3 regions of the Pseudomonas sp. NY15181 genome follow, and region 3 is predicted to be linked to each of the others. Evidence: riboswitches for the same ligand, from Rfam matches in the RefSeq annotation. Region 3 holds a riboswitch; each other region holds the start of a gene.

Region 1 (4,128 bases), on a different contig from region 3:
CATCACGTGGTAGCTGACCTCCTCGGGGAAGCGCCGGAAGAAGGCCTCCTCGCCGGTAGTGACGGCGCCCTTGATGAACTGCACCACGCCCACCTTCATGCCGTGGCCCAACGCGCGGGCGACCATGCCGAAGGCCGAACTGCTCTTGCCCTTGCCGTTGCCGCTGTGGACCAGGAACACGCCGCGCTCGCCCTGGGCCTGGGCGATCTTCTCGTCGACCACGGTTTTCTTGCGCTGCATGCGCGAACGGTGGCGCTCGTCCTTTTCCGGGGATTCGCTCATCGGTGTCTCTCCTCTCAAAGGGCCTGGTAGCGCACGCCGAAGAGTACGGCGCGGCCGGGCTGCTCATAGCCCAGGGTGGTCTGGTAGTCGGCGTCGAACAGATTGCTCAGGCGCGCCTGCAGGCGCCACTCCGGGCTCAACGCATATTCGCCGCGCAGGTCCAGGGTGGCGAAGCCGCCCAGGCGATTGCGGTTGGCCAGGTCGTCGTAGCGGCGACCCTCGGCATGCAGGCTGGCGCCCAGGCTCAGCGCGTCGAAGCGCCGGTCGAGGTCCAGGTTGAACAGTTGCCGGGCACGGCGCGGCAGGTCATTGCCGCGGCTGCCACTGGCGCGGCTTTCCGGGTCGAGCAGGCTGGCGTTGGCGTTCCACACCCAGTCGCGCCACTGGCTGCCCAGTTGCAGTTCGATGCCACGGATGCGCGCCTGGTCAATGTTGTCCGGCGCCCGCAGTGCCGAATCGTAGGCGATCAGGTCGTCGACCACCGTGCGGTACAGATTCGCCGCCCAGTGCCCCCAGTCGTGGCGCCCGTCCACGCCAAGCTCCACGCTGCGCGAGGTTTCCGCGTCCAGGTCGGGATTGCCGTAGCCGGGGTAATAGAGTTCGTTGAAGGTCGGCGCCTTGAAGGCCGTGCCGTAGCTGGCGAAGGCCCGTACGGCCTCGGTCAGCGCATAGCCCCAGGCGAGGTTGCCGGTGTTGCGGCTGCCGAACTGCGGGTTGTCGTCGTGGCGCAGGCTCAGTTGCCAGTCATGGCGCCCCGCGCTGCCCAGGTACTGGGCGAAGGTGCCGCGGTTGTCGCGGGAGGTCACCGCGTAGTCGGCGGAGCTGCTCAGCTCGTCCCGCTGCCAGTCGTAGCCCAGGGTCAGGGTCTGGCCGGGCGCGAGGTCCAGGTCGTTCTGCCAGGACGCGGTGTCGCGGCGGCTGTCGAAGCGCGAGTAGAAGGCACCGTCCTGGTAGGCGTCGGACTTGTCCTCGCTGCGCCCGGCGGACAGGCTCACGTGCCAGGGCTCCAGCGGGGCGAACCGCGCGCGGCCGCCGATCACCCGCTGTACGCCGTCGTTGTAGGCGTCGAAACCCTGGGTGCGGCGGCTGTTCACCGTGTCGAAGTCGTTGTGCGAGTCGCTCTGCAACAGGCTGCCATCCAGCTCCAGACCGCTGTCGAAGCGGTAGCCCGCGCGCAGCGAACCTGAGAGGTTGCGGTAGCCGTCGCTGTCCGGCTCGTGGCCGCTGGCGCCGTTGGCCTTGGCGTCGATGCCGGCGGTATCCAGGCTGGACACGCCCAGGGCGAACCAGCCGCGCCCGTTGCCGGCCGAGGCCCCGGCGCTGCCTTCATAGGTGCTCTGGCTGCCCGCCCCTGCGTAGGCCCAGGGCTTGAAGCCCTGCTCCACGGCTTGGCGGGTGAAAATCTGGATCACCCCGCCGATGGCTTCGGAGCCATACAGGCTGGAGCGCGGCCCGCGCACCACTTCGATGCGTTCGATCAGCGCCACCGGGAGGTCCTGCAACGACGCGCCGCCGGAGGACACCGAGCCGGCCTTGACGCCATCGATCAGCACCAGCACATGGTCGGATTCGCTGCCGCGCAGATACAGGTTGGTGGCCTTGCCGGGCCCGCCGTTGCTGCTCAGTGAAATGCCCGGCAAGCGCCGCAGCAGGTCGGGCACCGACTGCGCCTGGGCGCGTTCGATGTCCGCGCGGTCCAGCACGCTGACTGAGGCGAGGCTCTGTCCGGTGCGTTGCTCGGTGCGCGTGGCGGTCACCAGTTGATCGTCGAGCGCCAGCGGCGTTTCGTCGGCCGCAAGGCCGATACAGGAAAAGCCGCCCAGCGCCAGCGCTGTCGGCCAAGAGAATAAATGCTTCACGTTAACTTACTCCGCCGCTCTCACCCGCGCGGCTCTGACCCGAAAAGGCAGGCGGAGGACGGTAACGCGCCGGCAGCTGGCCGGAGCGATCGACAGCGCCTCCCGCGATGCCATGGCTTGCAACAGGCCGGTCTCCGGGCTTGCGAGTGGGGCCGTGAGAGGCTCCTGAAACCGCGCCTTCCCATGCCGAGGGCACAGTGGCGAAATGCGGCTCGATGCTCGCTTACCGTTGCGGGGGCAGCGCCGGACTGGTCGGACCGCATGGCCCGAATTCACCGGCTTCCCTGTTTCACCCCCGACTCACGCCGGGGGCACCTGAAGCAGGCGCGCAGCTTAGAGGCTCGCGGCCTGGGGCGTCAATTGAACAGGCTGTCGCGCCCTCCGACGAGGCCCGTGCCAGAGCGTCCAAGGGAGGAAACATAAGTCAACTGGTTGCACCGCAGAACTTCGCTAGAATGCGATTCATGACGACAACCGCCCAGCCCGGCCAACTCCAGCTCGATAGCCGTTCCAGCCCTCCCCTGATGCACGTCAGCGGCGACTGGACGCTGGCGCATTTCAGCACCCTGGAGTCCCAGGTCGCCGGCGTGCGTCACGGTGACCAACCCGCCGCGCTGGACTTCAGTGGCCTCGGCGCCCTCGACACCGCTGGTGCGGCGCTGCTCGCCGAAGTCATCGGCGGCGCGCGCATGGACCAGCTCGACCAGATCACCCGCAACTTGCCCGCCGAGCGCCTGGCCCTGCTGCGCACCGTGGGCAGCGCCATCACCCAGTGCCGTCTGGACGAACGCAAGCCGCCCCCGGGCAACGCCATCGTCGATGTCCTCGAACGCATCGGCATCGCTACCCTAGCCTTCCGTGGCCATGTGATCGGCGGGTTGGGCTTCATCGGCCTGACCCTGCAGACCCTGGCGCGCACCTTGTTGCGCCCGCGTCGCTGGCGCTTCACTTCGCTGGCCGCACACATGGAGCAGACCGGGCTGGACGCCGTGCCCATCGTCGCCCTGCTCACCTTCATGGTCGGCGCAGTGGTGGCCTTCCTCGGCGCCACGGTGTTGAAGAAGTTCGGCGCGGCGATCTACACCGTCGACCTGGTCGGCTTCGCCTTCCTCCGCGAATTCGGCGTGCTGCTCACCGCCATCCTCCTGGCCGGCCGCACCGCCAGCGCCTTCACCGCGCAGATCGGCTCGATGAAAGCCAACCAGGAGATAGACGCCATCCAGGCCCTGGGCATGGACCCGGTGGAACTGCTGGTGCTGCCACGGGTGCTCGCCCTGCTGCTGACGCTGCCGATGCTGACCTTCCTGGCGATGATCTCCGGCATCTTCGGCGGCGGCGTGGTCTGCGCCCTGGCACTGGATATCTCGCCGCGAATGTTCCTCTACATGCTGCAGAACGACATCGCCGTGCAGCACTTCCTGGTGGGCATCGTCAAAGCCCCGGTGTTCGCCTTCATCATCGCCGTGATCGGCTGCCTGGAAGGCTTCCGCGTCAGCGGCAGCGCGCAGTCGGTGGGCGAGCACACCACCTCCAGCGTGGTCCAGTCGATCTTCGTGGTGATCCTGCTGGACGCGGTGTTCGCCCTGTTCTTCATGGAGATGGGCTGGTGAGCGAGCCAATCATTGTCGTCCGCGACCTGGCCAACCGCTTCGACAGCCACGCCGTGCACGAGCACCTCGACCTCGACGTAATGAAGGGCGAGATCCTCGGCGTGGTCGGCGGCTCGGGCACCGGCAAGTCCGTGCTGCTGCGCAGCATCATCGGCCTGCGCCAGCCCAGCGAAGGCAGCGTCCACGTGTTTGGCCAGAACCTGCCAGCGCTATCCCCGCTTCAGCGTTCGAAGGTGGAACGGCGCTTCGGCGTGCTGTTCCAGAACGGCGCGCTGTTCTCCTCGCTGACCGTCAGCGAGAACATCTGCCTGCCGCTGATCGAGCACGCCGGGCTGTCCCGAGCCGATGCCGAGTTCATGGCCAAGGTGAAGATTTCC
Region 2 (4,128 bases), 120 kb from region 3:
GTTTTCCACTGCGTCGAGGCAGGCGGATTCCTTGAGGCTGGCCACGGCGACGGGCAACGGGTTGATGCCCTGGGCTTGCAGGCGTGAGCAGAAGGTATCGATGAAACCCGTGTTCGCCGCCTGCAGGTGCGTGCGGTAGAACAGCAATGCGGCGACCGGGCACTCGGGATTCCAGTCGGCCTGCCAGCGGGCGAGGTCGCAACTGCCGAGCTGCGGGTGATAGACCGCCACGCGGGGCAGTATCCGTGGCTCGCTCCAGGCGTAGTCGCGTTGCAGATGACGGTTGGCCAGGCAGGTGAAGAACTGCCGGGCGTTGTCCATGCCGCCCTGGCGCAGGTACTGCCAGAGGCGCTCGGCGTCCTGCGGCGGGACGCTGCAGAGGGCAGTGAGTTCGGGGTCGGGTTTGTCGTCGCCGGGCACCGCGATCAGCGTGGCGCCGCGCTCGGCCAGCGCCGCCAGTTGCTCCATGCCGTAGCGCCAGTAGCCGACGCCGCCGTGCACCGAGATCAGGATGACCTTGGCGTGCTGCAGTACCTCGTCGACGTAGAGGTCCACCGAGGCGTGGTTCTGCAGCTGCATGGGGTTGGCCAGGCGCAGGCTCGGGTAGTCCTCCGGCAGCTCGCGCGCGGCCTCGGCGAGCAGCGCCAGGTGCGAGTCGCCGCTGCAGAGGATCACCAGCTCGGCGGGCGTCTGGGCCAGGTGGGCGATGCCGTCGTCGGGGACGAAGCCGCCGGGTTGGGTGCGCAGCAGGTGCATGAGGCTTGCTCGGTGTAGGGCTTCATGTAGGAGCGAGCTTGCTCGCGAACCAAACCCCGCTGCGAGGCCGTTCGCGAGCAAGCTCGCTCCTACAAGATCAAGAGAGGGCGGTACGCAGCTCGTTGGCGATGACGGCCTGGTCCAGCTCCTGGCCGATTACGACCAGGCGGGTGCCACGGGTTTCATCGCTGCGCCAGGCGCGGTCGAAGTGCTTGTCGAAGCGCTTGCCGACACCCTGTACCAGCAGGCGCATGGGCTTGCCGGGGATGGCGACGAAGCCTTTGATGCGCAGGATGGCGTGGCGCTCGACCAGCGCGTTCAGCGCGTCGAGCAGGGCGCGCTCTTCCACTTCCGGCAGGTCGACGTGGAAGGAGTCGAACTCGTCGTGGTCGTGGTCTTCATGGCCTTCGTGGTCGTGGTGAGTGGGGCGGCTGTCGATGTGCAGCTCGGCCTCGGCGTTCAGCCCCAGCAGCACCGAGAGCGGCAGCTGGCCGGCGCTGGCTTCGACGATCTTCACCGCCGGCGGCAGCTCCTCGGCGACTTCGGCGCGTACGCGGGCGAGGGCGTCTGCGTCCAGCAGGTCGGCCTTGTTCAGTACCACCAGGTCGGCGCTGGCCAGCTGGTCTTCGAAGAGTTCGTGCAGCGGCGATTCGTGGTCCAGGTTCGGGTCCTGCTTGCGCTGCTCGTCGACCTGCTCGGGATGGGCGGCGAAGGTGCCGGCGGCCACGGCCGGACTGTCGACCACGGTGATCACCGCGTCAACGGTGCAGGCGTTGCGGATTTCCGGCCACTGGAAGGCCTGCACCAGCGGCTTGGGCAGGGCGAGGCCCGAGGTCTCGATGAGGATCTGGTCGAGGTCGCCACGGCGCGCCACCAGCTCGCGCATCACCGGGAAGAATTCTTCCTGCACGGTGCAGCACAGGCAGCCGTTGGCCAGTTCGAAGACGCGGCCGACCGCTTCCTCTTCGCTGCAACCGATGGAGCACTGCTTGAGGATTTCACCGTCGATGCCCAGCTCGCCGAACTCGTTGACGATTACCGCGATGCGACGGCCTTCGGCATTGTCGAGCATGTGGCGGAGCAGGGTGGTCTTACCGGCGCCAAGGAAGCCGGTGACGATGGTGACGGGGAGTTTGGCCAGGGTTTTCATGCGCGCCTCGCAAGCGAAAGTCGGTCTTTGCAATGAGCGAGCGCGGATGAAGGGCGCGCGCGCGGGTTCGCCGCGCAACGAAGGTCGCCACCGGATCACCCCGCCCGGTTGTCGTGATGCTGGTCGAGGCAGGTCTCCTGGCTCACAGCCCTGTCATGTCCTTTCGCCTTCCCGCCGCAGTCGGCAGTGGCGCGTGAAAGAACAGGCTGTTCACAGTTGCGGGGGCAGCCGTGGCGCATCCGAAGATTTCCACGTTCCCTCTTAGCTCCGGCCAGCGCCGGAGAACCTCGAAGGGAGGAAGGCTACGCAGCGATGGCGGGGCGGTCAATCGCCGGGGATCGGCTGTCGCGCGGTTGACGCTCGCGGGGCTTCGTGGTCAGCTAGCGCGGTTTCAGGTGTCTCGCGCCGACGCGCGCGAGGTGAAACGGGAAGCCGGTGCGTCCGCAAGGACCAGTCCGGCGCTGCCCCCGCAACGGTAAGCGCATCGAGGGTCGTCAGTAGCCACTGTGCAGGAAATGCATGGGAAGGCTGACCCGCCCAGCCGGAGTTTCTCCGCTGGCGTCGCAAGCCCGGAGACCGGCCTGGAACCCTTCGTTTTGGCAAACCCGCGGTGGGCGGGCGCAGGCCGTGGCGCGACCTTGTGGCGCGTTCGAATGCGTTCAACCTCTGCGTTCTCTTACTTTGATTGATCAGAGGGAACGTTCATGTCCAGCAGCATCCTCACGCAACAAGCGTCGAGCACTTCCATCCCCCTTTCCAAGCGCATCGCCCTGGCCGTCGGCGCCAGCCTGCTCGGTGCGCTGCTGGTGTATTTCGCCGGTTTCTCGCATCTGGAAGCGGTGCACAACGCCGCCCACGATACCCGCCATAGCGCCGGTTTCCCCTGCCACTGATGCGGTTCTGAGTCCAATCGGCTGCGCGTCGGCCATGCTGCGTTGGAGAATCGCCGTGGACTGCTCATTGACCGGAGTCAACTCCGCGTCCACGGCGCTCCTGACTCGCTGCCGCTCGCCCTTCGGGCCAGCCTACGGCTGTTACTCCCGGAGGTCGTTTCGGCCTTGCCTGGCTCTAGCTCGCTCGATTCGGGAGTCCGGAAAACAGGAAAGGAAAAATGATCAAACGAATTGCCCAGACCGCCGGTTTCGCCGGTCTGATCGCGGCGCTGGTGCTGACCCTGGTCCAGTTGCTGTGGGTATCCCCGCTGATTCTGAAGGCGGAGACCTATGAAAAATCCGAACCGGTAGCGATGGCAGAACACAGCCATGAGCACGCCGACGGTGCCGCCGCCGGCCACCACCATGACGCGGAAGCCTGGGAGCCGGAAGACGGCTGGCAGCGCATCCTGTCCACCACCGGCGGCAACCTGGTGGTCGCGGTGGGCTTCGCCCTGATGCTGGCTGGCCTGTTCACCCTGCGCGAGCCGGGCAAGACCTCCGAAGGCCTGCTCTGGGGCCTGGCCGGTTTCGCCGTGTTCACCCTGGCGCCGTCCCTCGGCCTGCCGCCGGAAGTCCCCGGCACCGCCGCCGCCGACCTGAACCTGCGCCAGACCTGGTGGATCGGCACCGCGGCGTCCACCGCCGCCGGCCTCGCGCTGCTGGTGTTCAGCCGCAACGGGTTGCTGCGTGGCGTGGGTGTCGCGCTGCTGGTGGTGCCGCACGTGATCGGCGCGCCGCAGCCGGAAGTCCATTCCAGCCTCGCGCCGGAAAGCCTCGCCCACGAGTTCATCGTCGCCTCGCTGGTCACCAATGCGGTGTTCTGGGCGGCGCTCGGCCTCGTCGCTGCCTGGTTGTTCCGCCGTTTCGCCCCTTCAGCCTGATTCACCGCTATGCTCGACCCCGCAGCCGGCCCAGCCGCCTGCGGGGTTTTTATTTAGAGGAGAGTGATGATGACGCTGGTTGCCGGCCTCGGTTGCCGCCGGGGCTGCCCACTCGATGAACTGCGTGCCTTGCTGCGGGATACGCTGGCCGAGGCCGGGCTCGACGAGTCGAACCTCACCGCGCTGGCCAGCGCCACGCTGAAGGCTGACGAGGAAGGGCTGGCCGCCCTGGCTGCCGCGCTCGACCTGCCGCTGGCGCTGTTCACACCGCAGGAGCTGGCAGCCTGCGAAAAACGACTCGATCATCCATCGGAGGCCGTGCGTGCAACCACCGGCAGCGCTAGCGTCGCCGAAGCGGCCGCGCTGCTGCAGGCCGAAGCCCAGGGCGGTGCGTCGGCACGGCTGC
Region 3 (4,128 bases):
CAGGGTTCGAAGCGCAAGTCGGTGGCGGTGATCGGCGACGGCGCAATGACCGCCGGCATGGCCTTCGAGGCGCTCAACCACGCGTCGGACGTGAAGGCCGACATGCTGGTGATCCTCAACGACAATGACATGTCGATCTCCAAGAACGTCGGCGGCCTGTCCAACTACCTGGCCAAGATCATCTCCAGCCGCACCTATTCGAGCATGCGCGAGGGCAGCAAGAAGATCCTCTCGCGCCTGCCCGGCGCCTGGGAGATCGCGCGCAAGGTCGAGGAACATGCCAAGGGCATGCTGGTCCCCGGCACGCTGTTCGAGGAGCTGGGCTGGAACTACGTCGGCCCTATCGACGGCCACGACCTGCCGACCCTGATCGCCACCCTGCGCAACATGCGCGACCTGGAAGGCCCGCAGTTCCTCCACGTGGTGACCAAGAAGGGCAAGGGCTTCGGCCCGGCCGAGATCGACCCGATCGGCTACCACGCCATCACCAAGCTGGAGCCGATCAAGGCCCCGGCGGAACCGAAGAAGCCGTCCGGGCCCAAGTACTCCAGCGTGTTCGGCCAGTGGCTGTGCGACATGGCCGAACAGGACCCGCGCCTGGTCGGCATCACCCCGGCGATGAAGGAAGGCTCGGACCTGGTGGCCTTCGCCGACAAGTTCCCGGACCGCTACTTCGACGTCGCCATCGCCGAGCAGCATGCCGTGACCCTGGCGGCCGGCATGGCCTGCGATGGCGCCAAACCCGTGGTGGCGATCTACTCCACCTTCCTGCAGCGCGGCTACGACCAGCTGATCCACGATGTCGCGGTGCAGAACCTCGACGTGCTGTTCGCCATCGACCGCGCCGGTCTCGTCGGTGAAGACGGCCCGACCCACGCCGGCAGCTTCGACCTCTCCTACCTGCGCTGCATCCCCGGCATGCTGGTGATGACCCCCAGCGACGAGAACGAACTGCGCAAGCTGCTCACCACCGGCCATCACTTCGAAGGCCCGGCGGCGGTGCGCTACCCGCGTGGCACCGGCCCCAACGCGCCCATCGAGCAGGCGCTGGAACCGGTAGAGATCGGCAAGGGCGTGGTGCGCCGCGAAGGCAAGGCCGGCAAGGTCGCCTTCCTGGTGTTCGGCGTGCAACTGGCCGAGGCGCTGAAAGCTGCCGAGCCGTTCGACGCCACCGTCGCCGACATGCGCTTCGTCAAGCCGCTGGACGAGGCACTGGTGCGCCAACTGGCGGCCAGCCACGACCTGCTGGTGACCATCGAGGAAAACTCGGTGATGGGTGGAGCCGGCGCCGCTGTCAGCGAATTCCTCGCCCGCGAGAACATCCTGCAGCCGATCCTGCACCTGGGCCTGCCGGACTACTATGTGGAGCACGCCAAGCCCGCACAGATGCTCGCCGAATGCGGTCTCGACGCCGTCGGCATCGAATGCTCTGTGGGCGCACGCCTGGCGGCGCTCGGCAACCGCTGAGCGCATCCCTCTCCCGGAGTATTGCCAGTGACGGGCGCACCCTCTAAGGTGCGCCCGTTTTCGTTCGAGGTAACGGGAAGCAGGTGAAAGGCCTGCGCTGCCCCCGCAACGGTAACCGACGCGCTCGTTTGCAGAGCGCAGCATCGCCAGCGCCACTGCAGGAATGCGGGAAGGCGGCGATGTGACGTCGGCAGCCCGGAGACCGCCCTCGAACGCCCCGACAGGTGTTGCGGAGGGCCGCACCGTCAAGTGCGGCCTGCCGCCCTTGCCACGCCCTCCTCGAAAGTCATCCGACCGCTTTTGAGGACGTTCCATGAAACTGACCCGACTCGCCCTGGCCACCGGCCTGCTGCCCGGCCTGGCCTTCGCCGACACCGCCGTTCCGACCGACGATGTCTACGCCCTGCCCGCGCTGGTGATCACCTCCGGCCGCCATGTCCAGCCGCGCGCCCAGGCCACCTCCGCCAACAGCGTGTTCACCCGCCAGCAGATCGAACGCCTGCAGGTGCGCAGCGTACCCGAGCTGCTCGCCCGCGTACCCGGCGTGCAGATGGGCAGCTCCGGCGGCGTGGTCTCCTATTCCGTACGCGGCACCAGCACCGCGCAGACGCTGGTCCTGGTCGATGGCCAGCGCGTCGCCTCGGCCAGCAGCGGCATCGCCCGCCTGGACTACCTGAGCATCGACAATATCGAACGCGTGGAAGTGAGCCGCGGTCCGCGCTCTTCGCTGTACGGCGCCGACGCCATCGGCGGGGTGATCCAGATCTTCACCCGTCGCGGCGAAGCCGGACTGCACCCGGAAGTCCGCCTGGCGGCCGGCAGCCACGGCACCTTCGAGCGCAGCGTGAATCTGTCCGGCGGCGACGAGCGCACCACCTTCAACCTCGGCGGCAGCCTCGACGAGAGCGATGGCTGGGACCGCACCAGCGACAACGTCGGCGCCGACAGCGACGACGACGCCCAGCGCAACAAGGCCGTGCACCTGAACCTCGACCACCGCTTCAGCGAGGACTGGAAGGCCGGCCTGAACCTCAACGACCAGCGCGGCAAGAACGAATACGACGACGCCTACAACTTCGAGCCGGGCTCGCCCCGCGACGAGTTCCGCGTCAGCAGCTACAGCGGCTACCTCGAGGGCCAGCTCAGCGACATCTGGAACAGCCGCCTGGAACTGGGCCGCAGCTTCGACCGCAACAAGGCCGTGGGCGCCGCCGACAGCTGGAACAACGGCACGCTGGAAACCACCCGCCATTCGGCCGGTTGGATCAACCGCCTGCAACTGGACGCCGCCAACCAGCTCGCCCTGGGTGCCGACTGGTACGAGGACCGGGTCGAAGGCAGCACCGAGTTTGCCGAGGACCGGCGCGAGAACCACGCCTTCTTCGCCCAGCACAGCTTCAAGGGCGAATCCTTTGGCACCGAACTGGGCCTGCGCCACGACGACAACCAGGTCTACGGCACCCAGAACAGCTGGAACGCCGCCCTCAGCCTGCCGGTGGGCGACAACCAGACCTGGATCGCCAGCTACGGCGAAGGCTTCCGTGCACCGACCTTCAGCGATCTCTACTACCCCGGCGCCGGCAACCCAAACCTCAAGCCCGAAACGTCGAAGACCTACGAGCTGCAATGGCGCGGCGACTTCTCCGGGACCCACCTGGAGACCTCGCTGTACCGCACCGAAGTCGACGACCTGATCGCCTGGGACAGCACCAGCAACCAGCCGGAGAACATCGCCAAGGCGCGTATCAATGGTTTCGAGGCCAGCGTCGCCCGCGAGGTACTGGGCTGGCAGGCGAACCTGGGCCTGAGCCTGATCGATCCGCGCGACCGCGACACCGGCCACACCCTGCCCACCCGCGCCCGCCGCACCCTGAGCCTGGACCTCGACCGGCAGTTCGGCGCCTATGGCGTCGGCGGCTCCTGGCGCGCGGTCAGCCAGCGCTATGACGACGCGGCCAACACCCGCGAACTGTCCGGCTACGGCGTGCTCGACCTGCGCACCAGCTGGCTGGCCAGCGATGAGATTCGCTTCGACCTGAAGCTGGATAACGCGCTGGACCGCGATTACGCACTGGGCGACTACCTGCGTCCGACCAGCCCGACGGACTACCTGGGCGAGGCCCACCCGTACCGCGAACCGGGCCGCACCGCGCTGCTGGCGGTGACCTGGACGCCGGAGCTGTAAGAGAGCCCCCTAACCCTCTCCCGGAGGGAGAGGGGACTGACAGGGCATCCGGCGAACGCTGTGCCTTCCGGCGACACCAAACGCCTCCCTCTCCCACTGGAGCGGGGCGCGCAGCCAGGGCTGGGGTGAGGGTAAAAAACAGCACACCGATGACAACCGTAGGAGCGGGCCATGCCCGCAATTCGCGGACAAGGTCCGCTCCTACAGAAAACAACGGTGCGGGGATCGGTTCGCGAGCAAGCTCGCTCCTACGAAGAGCAGCTCGGCGTGACCCGATCGATCAGTTCGCTCCGGTTTCTGTAGGAGCGAGCTTGCTCGCGAACCCGCCCGGCAGCGGGCCTAAACCAGAACCCCCGCCATCCGCCCCAACTCCGCGCAATCCCGCGCATGCCAGTCGGTCAGCTCGGGCCAGGGATTCTCCGGCAGGTTCACCAGCGCACTGTGCGCACCAGCCGCGCGCGCGCAGTCGAGGTCAA

What was found. Region 3 has a riboswitch for cobalamin ahead of ACNFBT_RS14530 (TonB-dependent receptor domain-containing protein). Riboswitches for the same ligand answer to the same signal wherever they lie in the genome.
Region 1: it holds a riboswitch for cobalamin, as region 3 does, so the genes downstream of both, btuB (TonB-dependent vitamin B12 receptor) here and ACNFBT_RS14530 (TonB-dependent receptor domain-containing protein) in region 3, are expected to answer to the same signal.
Region 2: it holds a riboswitch for cobalamin, as region 3 does, so the genes downstream of both, cobW (cobalamin biosynthesis protein CobW) here and ACNFBT_RS14530 (TonB-dependent receptor domain-containing protein) in region 3, are expected to answer to the same signal.

The regions. Positions count from the first base shown of each region.
Region 1 covers NZ_JBLUPT010000003.1:262,655-266,782, reverse strand. Annotated here, with positions in the region: gene cobO (cob(I)yrinic acid a,c-diamide adenosyltransferase) at 1-282, opposite strand, end outside; gene btuB (TonB-dependent vitamin B12 receptor) at 297-2,141, opposite strand; cobalamin riboswitch at 2,249-2,475, opposite strand; gene ACNFBT_RS09815 (ABC transporter permease) at 2,606-3,751, shown strand; gene ACNFBT_RS09810 (ABC transporter ATP-binding protein) at 3,748-4,128, shown strand, end outside.
Region 2 covers NZ_JBLUPT010000005.1:57,680-61,807, forward strand. Annotated here, with positions in the region: gene cobN (cobaltochelatase subunit CobN) at 1-756, opposite strand, end outside; gene cobW (cobalamin biosynthesis protein CobW) at 854-1,906, opposite strand; cobalamin riboswitch at 2,016-2,211, opposite strand; cobalamin riboswitch at 2,283-2,506, shown strand; gene ACNFBT_RS13950 (CbtB domain-containing protein) at 2,611-2,799, shown strand; gene ACNFBT_RS13955 (CbtA family protein) at 3,018-3,722, shown strand; gene ACNFBT_RS13960 (cobalamin biosynthesis protein) at 3,789-4,128, shown strand, end outside.
Region 3 covers NZ_JBLUPT010000005.1:173,499-177,626, reverse strand. Annotated here, with positions in the region: gene dxs (1-deoxy-D-xylulose-5-phosphate synthase) at 1-1,467, shown strand, start outside; cobalamin riboswitch at 1,496-1,693, shown strand; gene ACNFBT_RS14530 (TonB-dependent receptor domain-containing protein) at 1,781-3,652, shown strand; gene ACNFBT_RS14525 (HAD family hydrolase) at 3,992-4,128, opposite strand, start outside.